3 regions of the Massilia sp. CCM 8734 genome follow, and region 1 is predicted to be linked to each of the others. Evidence: predicted binding sites of a transcription regulator. Region 1 holds the regulator's gene; each other region holds the start of a gene.
What was found. The regulator FNR, encoded in region 1, switches genes on or off when oxygen is low (the NO sensors DNR and NnrR bind a similar motif). The targets are predictions, from matches to a motif close to TTGATNNNNATCAA.
Positions count from the first base shown of each region.

Region 2: a site for FNR is predicted at 1,509-1,522, ahead of F2P46_RS19925 (XrtA system polysaccharide chain length determinant). Genes of this name have one in related genera too.
Region 3: a site for FNR is predicted at 2,089-2,102, ahead of F2P46_RS08240 (OmpW family outer membrane protein). Genes of this name have one in related genera too.

Region 1 covers NZ_WHJI01000018.1:7,897-11,882, forward strand. Annotated here, with positions in the region: gene F2P46_RS38275 (hypothetical protein) at 1-57, shown strand, start outside; gene F2P46_RS17645 (DEAD/DEAH box helicase) at 130-1,377, shown strand; gene fnr (fumarate/nitrate reduction transcriptional regulator Fnr) at 1,574-2,341, shown strand; gene F2P46_RS17655 (hypothetical protein) at 2,381-2,908, opposite strand; gene F2P46_RS17660 (suppressor of fused domain protein) at 3,178-3,741, shown strand; gene F2P46_RS17665 (hypothetical protein) at 3,850-3,986, opposite strand, start outside.
Region 2 covers NZ_WHJI01000022.1:10,253-14,238, forward strand. Annotated here, with positions in the region: gene F2P46_RS19915 (long-chain N-acyl amino acid synthase) at 1-55, opposite strand, end outside; gene F2P46_RS37080 (EDSAP-1 family PEP-CTERM protein) at 360-1,280, shown strand; gene F2P46_RS19925 (XrtA system polysaccharide chain length determinant) at 1,635-3,164, shown strand; gene F2P46_RS19930 (XrtA-associated tyrosine autokinase) at 3,257-3,976, shown strand.
Region 3 covers NZ_WHJI01000006.1:157,766-161,751, forward strand. Annotated here, with positions in the region: gene F2P46_RS08225 (DUF2442 domain-containing protein) at 1-252, shown strand, start outside; gene F2P46_RS08230 (GFA family protein) at 491-775, opposite strand; gene F2P46_RS08235 (M14-type cytosolic carboxypeptidase) at 925-2,055, shown strand; gene F2P46_RS08240 (OmpW family outer membrane protein) at 2,169-2,783, shown strand; gene F2P46_RS08245 (glutaredoxin family protein) at 2,863-3,510, opposite strand; gene F2P46_RS08250 (TRAP transporter substrate-binding protein) at 3,589-3,986, opposite strand, start outside.

The DNA.
Region 1 (3,986 bases):
GGCGACAAGCCGGAACCGACCAAGCCCCAAGTGGCGACAGCGCCATTGACCCGGTAGGCTTTTGCGCCACGGCAAGCGCCGGACAGAGTAAACTACGCCCTTGTTCTTTCGCTGCAAGGTCGCTTCCCCATGTCTTTTGATTCCCTCGGTCTGATCGATCCCCTCGTGCGCACGCTGGACGCGCTCGGTTACCGCACGCCCACGCCAGTGCAGGCGCAAGCCATTCCCGCCGTGCTGGCCGGGCGCGACATGATGGCCGCCGCCCAGACCGGCACCGGCAAGACCGCCGGCTTCGCCCTGCCCCTGTTGCAGCGCCTGACCTTGCAGGGCCAGGTCGGCGCCAATGCGGTGCGCGTGCTGGTGCTGGTGCCCACGCGCGAACTGGCCGAGCAGGTGCACGAGAGTTTCCGTGCCTACGGGGCTGGCTTGCCGCTGCGTACCCACGTGGCCTACGGCGGCGTGAGCATCAATCCGCAGATGATGAAGCTGCGCAAGGGACTCGACGTGCTGGTGGCCACTCCCGGCCGCCTGCTCGACCTGTACCGCCAGAACGCGCTCAAGTTCGACCAGCTCGAGACCCTGGTGCTCGACGAAGCCGACCGCATGCTCGACCTGGGTTTTTCGCGCGAACTCGACGCCGTGTTCGCCGCCCTGCCGAAAAAACGCCAGACCCTGCTGTTTTCGGCCACGTTTTCGGACGAGATCCGCGCTTTGGCCGGCAAGCTGCTGAGCGACCCTTTGAGCATCGAGGTCAGCCCGCGCAACAGCACCGTCAAGCGTATCCGCCAGTGGGTCGTGCCGGTCGACAAAAAACGTAAGCCGGAACTGTTCTTGCACCTGCTCAACAAGCACCGTTGGGGCCAGGTGCTGGTGTTCGTCAAGACGCGCAAGGGCGTGGACCAGCTGGTCGAGACCTTGCAGGCGCAGGGCGTCGCGGCCGATTCGATTCACGGCGACAAGCCGCAGCCGGCGCGCCTGCGCGCGCTCGAGCGCTTCAAGGCCGGCGAAGCGAAGATCCTGGTGGCGACCGACGTGGCCGCGCGCGGGCTCGATATCGACGACTTGCCGCAGGTGGTCAATTTCGACCTGCCGATCGTGGCCGAAGACTACATCCACCGCACCGGCCGCACCGGCCGCGCGGGGGCCTCGGGCGAAGCGGTCTCGCTGGTCTGCGCGGACGAGGTGCAATTGCTCGCCGCCATCGAAATTCTGACGAAGCAAACCCTGGAACGCATCGAGGAGCCTGGTTTCTCGCCGGAACACAGGGTGCCGCTCACCAACACCACCGGCGAGGTGCTGAAAAAACCCAAGAAACCGAAGAAAGCCAAGGTCAGCGGCGACGTGTCGACGGTCGACGTGCGTTTCCGCCCGCGCTGAGGCCGGCGCCGCGCCATGCGCAGGGGTATGGATCGCGTTGTTAGGACATGCACAACGCAAATCTGCATAATGCATGCCCGGCCGGGAAAAACAGTCATCTGTATCGGGGAAACAGCCCCATCTGTTCCGGTATTCGCCCGTGCGCCGGGGTCGCCGTGGGGTATCATACGGCTCAAGCCACAAACCGTCAGACCCTATGCCTCAGCCTCTCCCCTTCGTTCCGGCAGCCATGCTCAACGTCGCCGCACTCAAGGCCAGCTGCGCCGGATGCAGCATGCATCAGCTGTGCCTGCCGATGGGACTCGAAAACGATGACATCAGTCGCCTCGACAACATTATCGGCAAGCGCCGCCGCGTGCTGCGCGACGAGCGCCTGTACCAGATGGACGAGCCGTTCCGCAACCTGTACGCGATCCGCTTCGGCCACTTCAAGACCTACCAGGTCAACGCCAACGGCGAGCAGCAGATCACCGGCTTCCAGATGGCGGGCGAACTGCTGGGGATGGACGCCATCAGCGGCGACCGCCACCATTGCGACGCGGTCGCGCTGGAAGACAGCGAAGTGTGCGAAATCCCGTTCGAGCGCCTGGAAGAATTGTTTGGCGAAGTGCCGACCCTGCTGCGCCATTTCCACCGCATCATGAGCCAGGAAATCACGCGTGAACAGAATGTCATGCTGTTGCTGGGAAATATGCGGGCGGAGCAGCGCTTTGCCGTATTCCTGGTCAACCTGTCAGCGCGTTATGCGGCGCGCGGTTACTCGGCCACCAGCTTCCAGCTGCGCATGTCGCGCGAAGATATCGGCAATTACCTGGGGTTGACCATCGAAAGCATCAGCCGCCTGCTGTCGCGCTTCAAAAAGCAGAGCTGGATCAGCGTCGACAAGCGCGAACTGACCTTGCTCGACCCGGCCATGCTCAAGGCGCTGGCCGCCGGCACCGAACAGTGCAGCCCGATGGCGTGAGCCAGGGGCGCCCGGCCAGGGGCACCCGGCAAGGGGCTCTCAGGCTGGCAGCCCGCCGCGCGCCAGCGCGGCTGATCCCTGCGCGAGCCAGGTGGCAAGGTCGGCTTCCAGGCTGCCACTGCTGCTCATGGCCAGCACCGAGCATTTTGGATGCCCGGTAAAGCGCAACACCACGAGCGGTACGCCGGACACCGCCATGAATACCCGCTCGCCCTTGCTGGCGTTGAACCATCCCGAATAAAATCCGAAGCCAGCGATGCCGTTGCGCTTGGTTGTGATGCCAAGGCTGCGCACGTCGGGCAGGCGCTCGATGGCGGGCGCCCGGATGTCGGCGCGCGCCAGCCGGAAGGTGTAGAAGGCATGCCTGACCACAATGGCATCGGCGCCCAGTTCGACCGAGTGACGCATCAGCATGCTGGCGCAGAGAACCAGGGCGAATAATCCCGATGCCAGCAGTATGCCGCCGACCAAACCGGTTTCCATGGCATCCGGCGCTTTTTGGTGCGGAGTCAGGTAATAGAAGAACGTGGCCAGCAGGAGCGGCAACGCGATCAGCATGCCGATCAAAAAAACTTGCTTGTTGGAAGTTGGAATGTCGGTTTTCATCATCTGGGTATCCCGTCATGGCATGGTTGGCTATATTTATCAGACAGTATAGTTCCAGAACGCGCTGTAAACAGTCCGTTCGCGTCGGCGCAGGATGCACCGCCTTGGGTGCCGATGCAGACATGTCCGAGCAGGCAGGGGAGCCACTCACGGTCGCCTACAAGCTGCCAACACTCCCGGGCAGAAGCCCGTTAAGAACCCGATTAACAGATACCGCAACGAAGTTGGAAATGACAACAACACAAGCGCACAAAGATTGGGTAAGTTTTCTTCGCCACCAGATTGGGGGGGAGTTCGCTGTCACCAAGTACGACGACGATGAACGGACCACAAGCATCCCCATTTATTCGAGCCAGACGGAAGGAGGCCTGGTTGGCGCAACGGTCGGCCTGATGGACCTTGACCAGAGCAGAAATCCTGCCGTCCAGATCCGCACAGAAATCTTGATCGACACGCGCATGGACGACGCGCGAGGGCTTAATCTACTCTCTACAATCGCCTTTTATATCATAAAAAGTCAATGGCGGGTTTCACCTGGGACCGTCTTCGAAGAAATTGGCGGGATGTACTTTCCCGGCACTCCGCTCCGTCATATTTACTTTACCGCCCCGTATCAATGGGACGGCATGTCCAAAGTCGTATTGAGCGACCGAACCATTTTCCCTCTGATCGCCATTCCAATTTCGACAGCAGAGGCAAATCTGGCGAGTCAAGATGCTGGAAACGCACTCGAATCACTATGGGATGCCAATCGCGTTGACGTTTTGGACTGGAATCGAAAAAGTTCTGTTTAACGCCAATCGTAAAATATCGGGAAAGCGCAGGTCGACAAATGCCTGCCCTGCCATCTCGGGCTATCAAAGCACATTGAAAAACGCGCGTCGGCCTTTTACGACGAACGCTTAAAACGGCGGATGCGGATCGTCCGGCACCACCACCAGATAATAGGTCAGCATGCTGGCCAGCGCGCAGAAGATCCAGAAGAAGAAAAAGCCGATCGTGTACACCGCCATCGGCGACAAGGCCAATTCACCCAGGT
Region 2 (3,986 bases), on a different contig from region 1:
CGCGTAAGCCCGCCGGCATCTCGAAGGTTGCAATCGGTAGATCGTCTTGAAACATGGCTCTCTTCCTTCCACGTGATCGCACGGTCCGCCTGCCGGTCCGCGCGCAAAGTTGTGTAGGTCAGACAGGGCCATCAGTAAGGAAGTTCACGCTGTGCGCCCACACATTGTTCTGCAACAAACATGGGCAGTCGGGAAATTTTCCATCCCGGCGGGAAACACGGGGAACTGCTCAGCCATATTCCACAAGCCATTGATAACAAAGGAAAAAGTGAGCTGGCACGCTTGCTGCATAGATGGTTGGCACGGCGGCGCCGCAAGCTGTCGACGCTTCCCCACCTGATCCCACCGGAGAGTCAATTATGAAACTAGTCCCGACATCCCTGATGAAACATGCGGCGATTGCCGGTCTCTGCCTGGCCGCAATGAACGGCGCGCGCGCCGATGCATTCGCCCAGTCCGTCCTCCTGATCGACAATTTCCGCCTGCTTCATTCCAGCGGTGACGCCTTCAAATCGACAGATTTCACCACGCTCATCGACAGCGTCAGCGCCCGCGCCACCGCGTCTCTCAACGGCGTGAGCTCCACCGCTACGCTCGACGGCAGCACGCCCGACGTGGCGCACCAGTTCGTCGGCCTGCCGACGGCTCCGCGCGCCGAAAACGACTTTGCCCACTTTTCCGGACTGCCAAGCCTGCCCGGCACCTTCGGCTATGCCGACCAGAACATGACCGGCAGCGCCATGACCATCGGTTCGCAACAGGCCGGGGCCCGGGTCGATACGCGCGCCGACGCTTCCCTGGGCAGCGACGGCAAGGCCGGCGGCGAGTCCGACGTCGGTACCTTGGCCTTATTCAAATTCACTCTCGGCACGAGCGAGACCATGTCCATCTCCTTCGACGCCAGGCCGATGACGCAGGCCTACGCCAGCAGCGGCAGCGGGAGCGGGACCAACGCCATCGCCCGCCTGGCATGGAGCGTGAATATCAAGAATGTGGAAACCGGCCAACTCATGCTCGACTACTCGCCCGGCAAACTCAACGGCGAGAGCTTGTCAAGCCGCAATGGCCATGCCTTTGGCACTTCCACCTTCGACCCGGGCTGGCTGAACTTTTCGGCCAAGTCGCTCCAGCTCAACGCCAACGATACGTATATGTTGACCATCAACCAGGGCACGTTTGCCAACGCCATGCAGAAGTCGGCGGTGCCGGAACCGGGCAGCCTGGCGCTCTTCGGCCTCGGCCTGCTGGGGATGTCGCTGATGGCGCGACGCCGCAAGTAGGACGGCCATGCAGACAAGAAGAACAAGGTGGCCACGCTGTTTGCGGCCATTCCAGGGCCCGCGGCCGGTGCTGCGCGGTCGGCGCCGGCTGGGGATGCGGGTGTCGGACCGCCCCGCCGGGCCCTGATGCACGGCTCGCTGTCAGCCGGCATTTTTCCGGTCAGGAGCGCGCCTGACCGGGCAATTTTTTTGGCAGGAGCAGGCTGCGCGCGCATGCTCTTTTTACGCTTGACGCGAATCAACGCGCCCGTGATCAGCGGAAACTTACAGTTTCCACGGACATATAATCGAACGAGTAGTGAAGCTGGCAGTGTCGCTTCCCATCGCCGCCCGACTTACGGAGACCCACACGATATGGAGGACTTCATCAGCCAGTTGCTGCTGCATGTAAGAGGCATCTGGAAATATCGCTGGCTCGCCATCGGCACCGTGTGGGTCGTGGCATCGCTGGGCTGGGTGGTGGTGCTGCGCCTGCCGAACGACTACCAGAGCTCGGCCCGCGTGTTTGTCGATACCCAGAGCATCCTCAAGCCGCTCATGGCCAGCATGACCAGCATGCCGAACGTGCAGCAACAGGTATCGATCATGAGCCGCACCCTGCTCAGCCGGCCGAACCTGGAGCGCGTCTTGCGCATGGTCGACCTTGATGTGGACGCCACCACGCCGCGCCAGCGCGAACACCAGATCGACGAACTGGCTGCGCGCCTGAAAATTTCCGGCACCACCACCAACGATATCTATTCGATCACCTACGGCGGCGACAATCCCAAGCAGGTGCACGACGTGGTGCAAGCCTTGCTGACCATCTTTTTGGAAGGCAGCTTCAAGGGCAAGAAGGCCGATTCCCAGCACGCCATCCGTTTCATCGACGACCAGATCAAAAACTACGAGCAGCGCCTGGTGGCGGCCGAAAACACGGTCAAGGAATTCAAGCTGCGCAACAGCGCGCTGCTGCCGCGCCAGGGCGTCGATTACAGCGCCCAACTGGCCATCGCCAGCGATGCCCTCAGCACCGCGCGCATCGACCTGCTCGAAGCCGAGCAGGCGCGCATTGCGATCCAGGCGCGCATCAATGGCGACCCGCTGCCGGCCGGGGCCGATCCGCGCCCGCGCGCCATCGTCAATCCCGATATCGACGCCCGCATCGCCGCCATCAACAAGAACCTCGACACCCTGCGCCTGCAATACACCGACCTGCACCCGGACGTGGTCAGCGCGCGCCGCCTGCTGGCCCAGCTCGAAGCGCGCAAGATCGAGGAAAGCAAGCTGGCCCAGCGCGATGGCGACCCCGGCCGCTTTTACAGCCCCATGCTGCAGCAGCTCAAGGTAGCCCTGACCGAGGCCGACGCCAAGGTGGCGGCGATGCGCGTGCGGGTGCACGAATACAGCGTGCGCCACGAGCGCCTGCGCGAACAGAGCAATGCCGTGCCGGAAGTCGAATCGCAACTGGCCCAGCTCAACCGCGATTATGAAATCAACAAGGACAACTACGAAAAGCTGATCGCGCGGCGCGAGTCGGCCAGGCTCTCGGGCGACCTGAGCTCCTCGACCGAGATGATGACGTTCCGCATCATCGATCCGCCCACCATGCCGATCTCGCCGGTCGGCCCCAACCGGCGCCTGTTCCACACCGGCGTGCTCTTGATCGCCCTGTGCGCCGGGATGGGCGCGGCGCTCCTGATCAGCCAGGTCCGTCCGACCTTCGTCAGCCCCAGCGCGCTGCGCGAGATCACCGGACTGAACGTGCTCGGTACGGTATCGATGACCTGGAACGATGCCGAACGCACCAAGCTGCGCCGGGGGCAATACCTGCTCGGCGCGGCCTTCACCGCCTTGCTCGGCCTGTACGGCGCGATCATGGCATCCGGATTTCTCACGGGCTAAGCCCCAGGGAGTACAACGTGGACAGTTCCCCTATTCCGGCCGCTGCGCCGCACGGCCCCGACGCGCCCGCCGGCGCCCACAACGCCGAGCAGTTGCGCGAAGTCGACATCAACCTGGCGCGCCTGCAGCAGATGGGCATGGTGACCCACGACGGCGGGCGCACCAGCGTGGCTGAAGATTTTCGCATCATCAAGCGCCCGCTGCTGCGCAATGCGCGCGCGGCGGTGTCCGGCGGGGTGCGGCACGGCAACCTGATCGTCGTCACCAGCGCCCTGCCCGGCGAAGGCAAGACCTACTGTGCGATCAACCTGGCGATGAGCATCGCCATGGAAAAAGACCACACCGTGCTGCTGGTCGACGCCGACGTCGCCCGTCCCTCGGTGCTGCGCACGCTCGGTCTGGCGCCGGGGCTGGGATTGATGGATATCTTGCTCAATGGCGACCTGAGCCTGTCGGACGTGATCCTCAAGACCAATATCCCGACCCTGAGCCTGTTGCCGGCGGGGCGCAACAACAAGCACGCCACCGAACTGCTGGCCAGCCACGCGATGAGCAAGCTGCTCTCGGAAATTGCCAACCGCTACCCGGACCGGATCGTGATTTTCGACTCGCCGCCCTTGCTGCTGACCACCGAAGCGGCGGTGCTGGCGGCGCAGATGGGCCAGGTGGTGATGGTGGTCGAGTCCGAGACGACGACCCAGCGCGAAGTCAAGGAAGCGCTGCTACGGCTCGACAACTGCGCCCACGTCGACCTGATCTGCAACAAGGCGCGCGCCTTCAACGGCGGCGACTACCACGGCTACTACGACTAGCCGATGCCAA
Region 3 (3,986 bases), on a different contig from region 1:
ATCTATTTTTCCTGCGCCGAAGTGACGAGCCTGAGCCCGCACGGCTTCTGGCTGCAATGCGGCGAGGAAGAGTTGTACTTGCCGTTCGTGGAGTTTCCCCTGTTCGAACACGCGACCATTGCGCAGATCTGCCGGGTCAAGTGCGTGAGCACCGGGCGCGTGTACTGGCCGGAGCTCGACCTGGACCTGACGCTGGAGGCGATCCGCAATCCGATGGCGTACCCGCGCGACAGCATGAATTACGACTGCTGAGAAGGACCGGCAACGCAGCACCCGAACCAGAGCCGAACGCATGAACCTCGCCGCGCGCCAGGGCGGCCTTCAGCGAGGACCGACGCGGTAGTGCGAATCTTGCCGATCGGGGCCAGCCCTACAAATGCCGCGTTTCCGCCGGCGGATTGGCCCAGTTATCGTTCAAGCCATCCAGATACGCCACCGGCGCCGCGATCAGCTCTTCCGGCGTCACATCGTCGAGCGCCATCACATTGACCTACACGAGCGCCCCACCGAGGTACTCCACGTATCCGCGTCCGAACGAGTGCACGCCGCACTGCCTGCAAAACAGATAATGCCCGCTCTTGGTCGCAAACTGGTACGTATTTAACTGATCCTCACCGGTGAGCAAGCGAAACGCGTCGGGCTTGATCACTGCATTCCAGTTGCGCGTCTTGGCGCAGATCGAGCAGTTGCACTTGCTCGTGCCCTGGCTCAGGTCGATATCGGCTTCATAGCGCACCGCGCCGCAGTGGCAGCTGCCGTGATAGGTCTTGTTCATCGCTGTTTTCCTTCGCTGTTTTCAAAACAACAGCGTAAGGCGCAATGCGGGCGATTTTCGCCCTATTAACCGTGTTTAATCCGAAGGCGTATCATGACGCCTCGCGCGCGCAGCCGCCGCGCCTCTCATTGACCAGCCAAGGACACACCATGTCTATCAAAATCAGCAGCCAGTTCGACGCTGGCGCCATCGATATCGTGAGCGCCACCAGCGCCTCTTCGATCGACCTGAACATCCGCCGCGACTCGCACGCCGACATCACCCAGTGGTTCTACTTCCGCCTGCAAGGCGCGCAGGGCGAGGCGTGCACCATCCGCTTCCTGAACGCGGGAAAAAGCGCCTACCCGGCCGGCTGGGAAGGCTACCAGGCCATGGCCAGCTATGACCGCGTGGAGTGGTTCCGCGTGCCCACCAGCTTCGACGGCCAGGTCATGACGATTTCCCACACGCCCGAGATGGACAGCGTCTACTACGCCTACTTCGAACCCTACTCGTGGGAACGCCACCTTGAACTGCTGGACCGCGCGCAGCTCTCGGAACAGGTGCGCATGCTAGACGTGGGCAGCAGCGTGGAAGGGCGCGACATGAACGTGCTGGTGATCGGCGACCCGGCCGCAAAGAAGAAAGTCTGGGTCATCGCGCGCCAGCATCCGGGCGAAACCATGGCCGAGTGGTTTGTCGAGGGCATGCTCGACGCCCTGCTCGACCCGGCCGACGCTTTTGGACGCCAGCTGCTCAAGGAAGCCGTGTTCTACGTGGTGCCGAACATGAATCCGGACGGCTCGGTGCATGGCAACCTGCGCACCAACGCGGCCGGCGCCAATCTCAACCGCGAGTGGAATACGCCGACCATGGAGCGCAGCCCTGAAGTGTTCGTGGTCAAGAACAAGATGCTGGAAACCGGCTGCGACCTGTTCCTCGACGTGCACGGCGATGAAGGCTTGCCGTACGTGTTCGTGGCCGGCAGCGCCTCCCTGCCGACCTTTACACCGGCCCAGGCCGCGCAAGAGAAGCGCTTCGCCGACGACTTCAAGATCGCCAGCCCGGACTTCCAGGACGTGCACGGCTACGGCGACTCGCCCTACACCGACGAAACCATCACCATGGGTTCGCCGCACATCACGCACGCCTTCGGCTGCCTGTCGCTGACGCTGGAGCTGCCGTTCAAGGACAACGCCAACGATCCCGATCCGATCTGCGGCTGGGACGGCGCGCGCAGCGCACGCCTTGGCGCGGCAGTGCTGCAACCGATTTTGCAGGCGCTGCGCCAGCCGGCCTGACCCGATACGGCTTTTCATCATTGCTTCGATTTTTTGATTCACATCAACGATTTTGTTGAGGCCAATCAATAAACTTCAGTCATACCCAATGACAAACGAAGAAGGAAGTTGTGATGAAGAGCAAATTGTTAGCAGCAGTAGCAGTCAGCATGCTGGGCCTGGTCGGCGTTGAAGCTCACGCGCAAGATGGACAATGGCTGGTGCGCGCGCGCGCCGCGCACCTGAGCCCGGCCGACAAGTCCTCGCCGGTTGGTGGCGTGGGCGCATCGGACCGTATTTCGGTGTCCGACAAGACGATTCCGGAACTCGATGTCAGCTATTTCTTTACGCCGAACCTGGCGGCCGAACTGGTGCTGACCTATCCGCAAAAACATGACGTGATGCTCGACGGCGCCAAGATCGGCACCTTCAAGCACCTGCCGCCAAGCCTGCTGGGCCAGTACCACTTCAACCCGATCGGCCAGTTCAAGCCTTACCTGGGCGCCGGTATCAACTACACGCGCATCTCGAAGGTCAAACTGCTCAACGGCGCGGGCGACCTGGAAAGCGACAGCGTGGGACTGGCTGTGCAAGCCGGCGTGGATTTCAAGATCGATAAAAACTGGTCGCTCAACCTGGACGTCAAGCGCATCAACATCCGCAGCGATGTGATGATCGCCGGCGCCAAAGTGAGCACCGTGAAAGTCGATCCTGTGCTGATCGCCGTCGGTGTCGGTTACCGCTTCTGATTGAGCGGGCGTCCCTTAGGGGCGTCCCGTAGGGCGTCCCTGCCGTTGCAGGGCGCCCTTTCCTCTGGCCCGTTCGCGCTCAGCGCAGACCGGCCTGCGGCTTGTCGCTGAGTTCTTTGACCGCCGTCAGGATCTCCGACTCGTTGAATCCCCCGAAACGCCGGTAGCCCACATACGTGAGCGGATAACCGTTGCCTTCAAGTGCGTTGTAGGCCATCAGGCCCGCTTCGGACGCCTCGACGTCGACATCTTCGAAGGGGATCTTCTTTTCCTCGAACAGTTCGCGCTGCGCCTTGCAGTAGCCACACCATTTGGTCCCGTACAACACCACCTTGGCTTTGTCCTGCGCGTCGAAGTGATTGGCCAGCACGATGCGTTCGCGCCGCGTCAGCGCCTCCTTGCCCAGCACCTCGCCAAGCATGCCGGCGAGCTTGTGCACATCGTCGCCCACGCTGCGCTGCTTGCCCGCGATGACGGTCGGCATGGCGTTGACGCGGTATTTGCTGTTCGGCTCGGTGAGGATCACCTCCTCGAAGCTGGCGACGCGTTTTTTCAGCTCGCTGCGGATCTTGTCGCACGGGTCGCCGCACTCGGCGCTGGTAAACAGCATCACGGCCGGCTTGCCGTCCTTGTCGAACGCGCCGTCACCGCCGCCGCCGAGGCGCCCGGTTTTCCAGGCATACATGGCGCCACCGGCGAGGAGGGCGAGGAAGAGGATTCGTTTCATAGTTGATGAATTGGGTGAGCCGATGTCGTTCCCGCGCCAAGGCAACCCTTGGCGGGAACGACGAGGAGTCCGCTGGACTTATTTCCTGCCGGCCTTGATCATGTAGTCGAGCATGGCCGCTTCCGACACCGAGGCCCACATGTTCTGGTCCTGGCGGAATCGCTTCCACGGCTCGTAGATGGTTTTGAACTTGGCATTCTTGGCCGCTTCCTCGTTCATCACGTCCTGCGCCGCCTTGTAGCAGCCATCCATGATGTCTTTCGAGAAGGTGCGCAGCTTGACGCCGTTCTTCATCAGGCGCGCCAGCGCGGCCGGATTCTTGGCGTCGTACTCGGCCTGCATGCCGACGTGCGCCTCGTAGGTGGCGCATTCGAGCGCAGCCTGGTATTCCTTGGGCAGCTTTTCCCACTCCTTGATGCCGACGTAGAAGGAGAAGCTCGCGCCCGCCTCCCACCAGCCCGGCGCGTAGTAATACG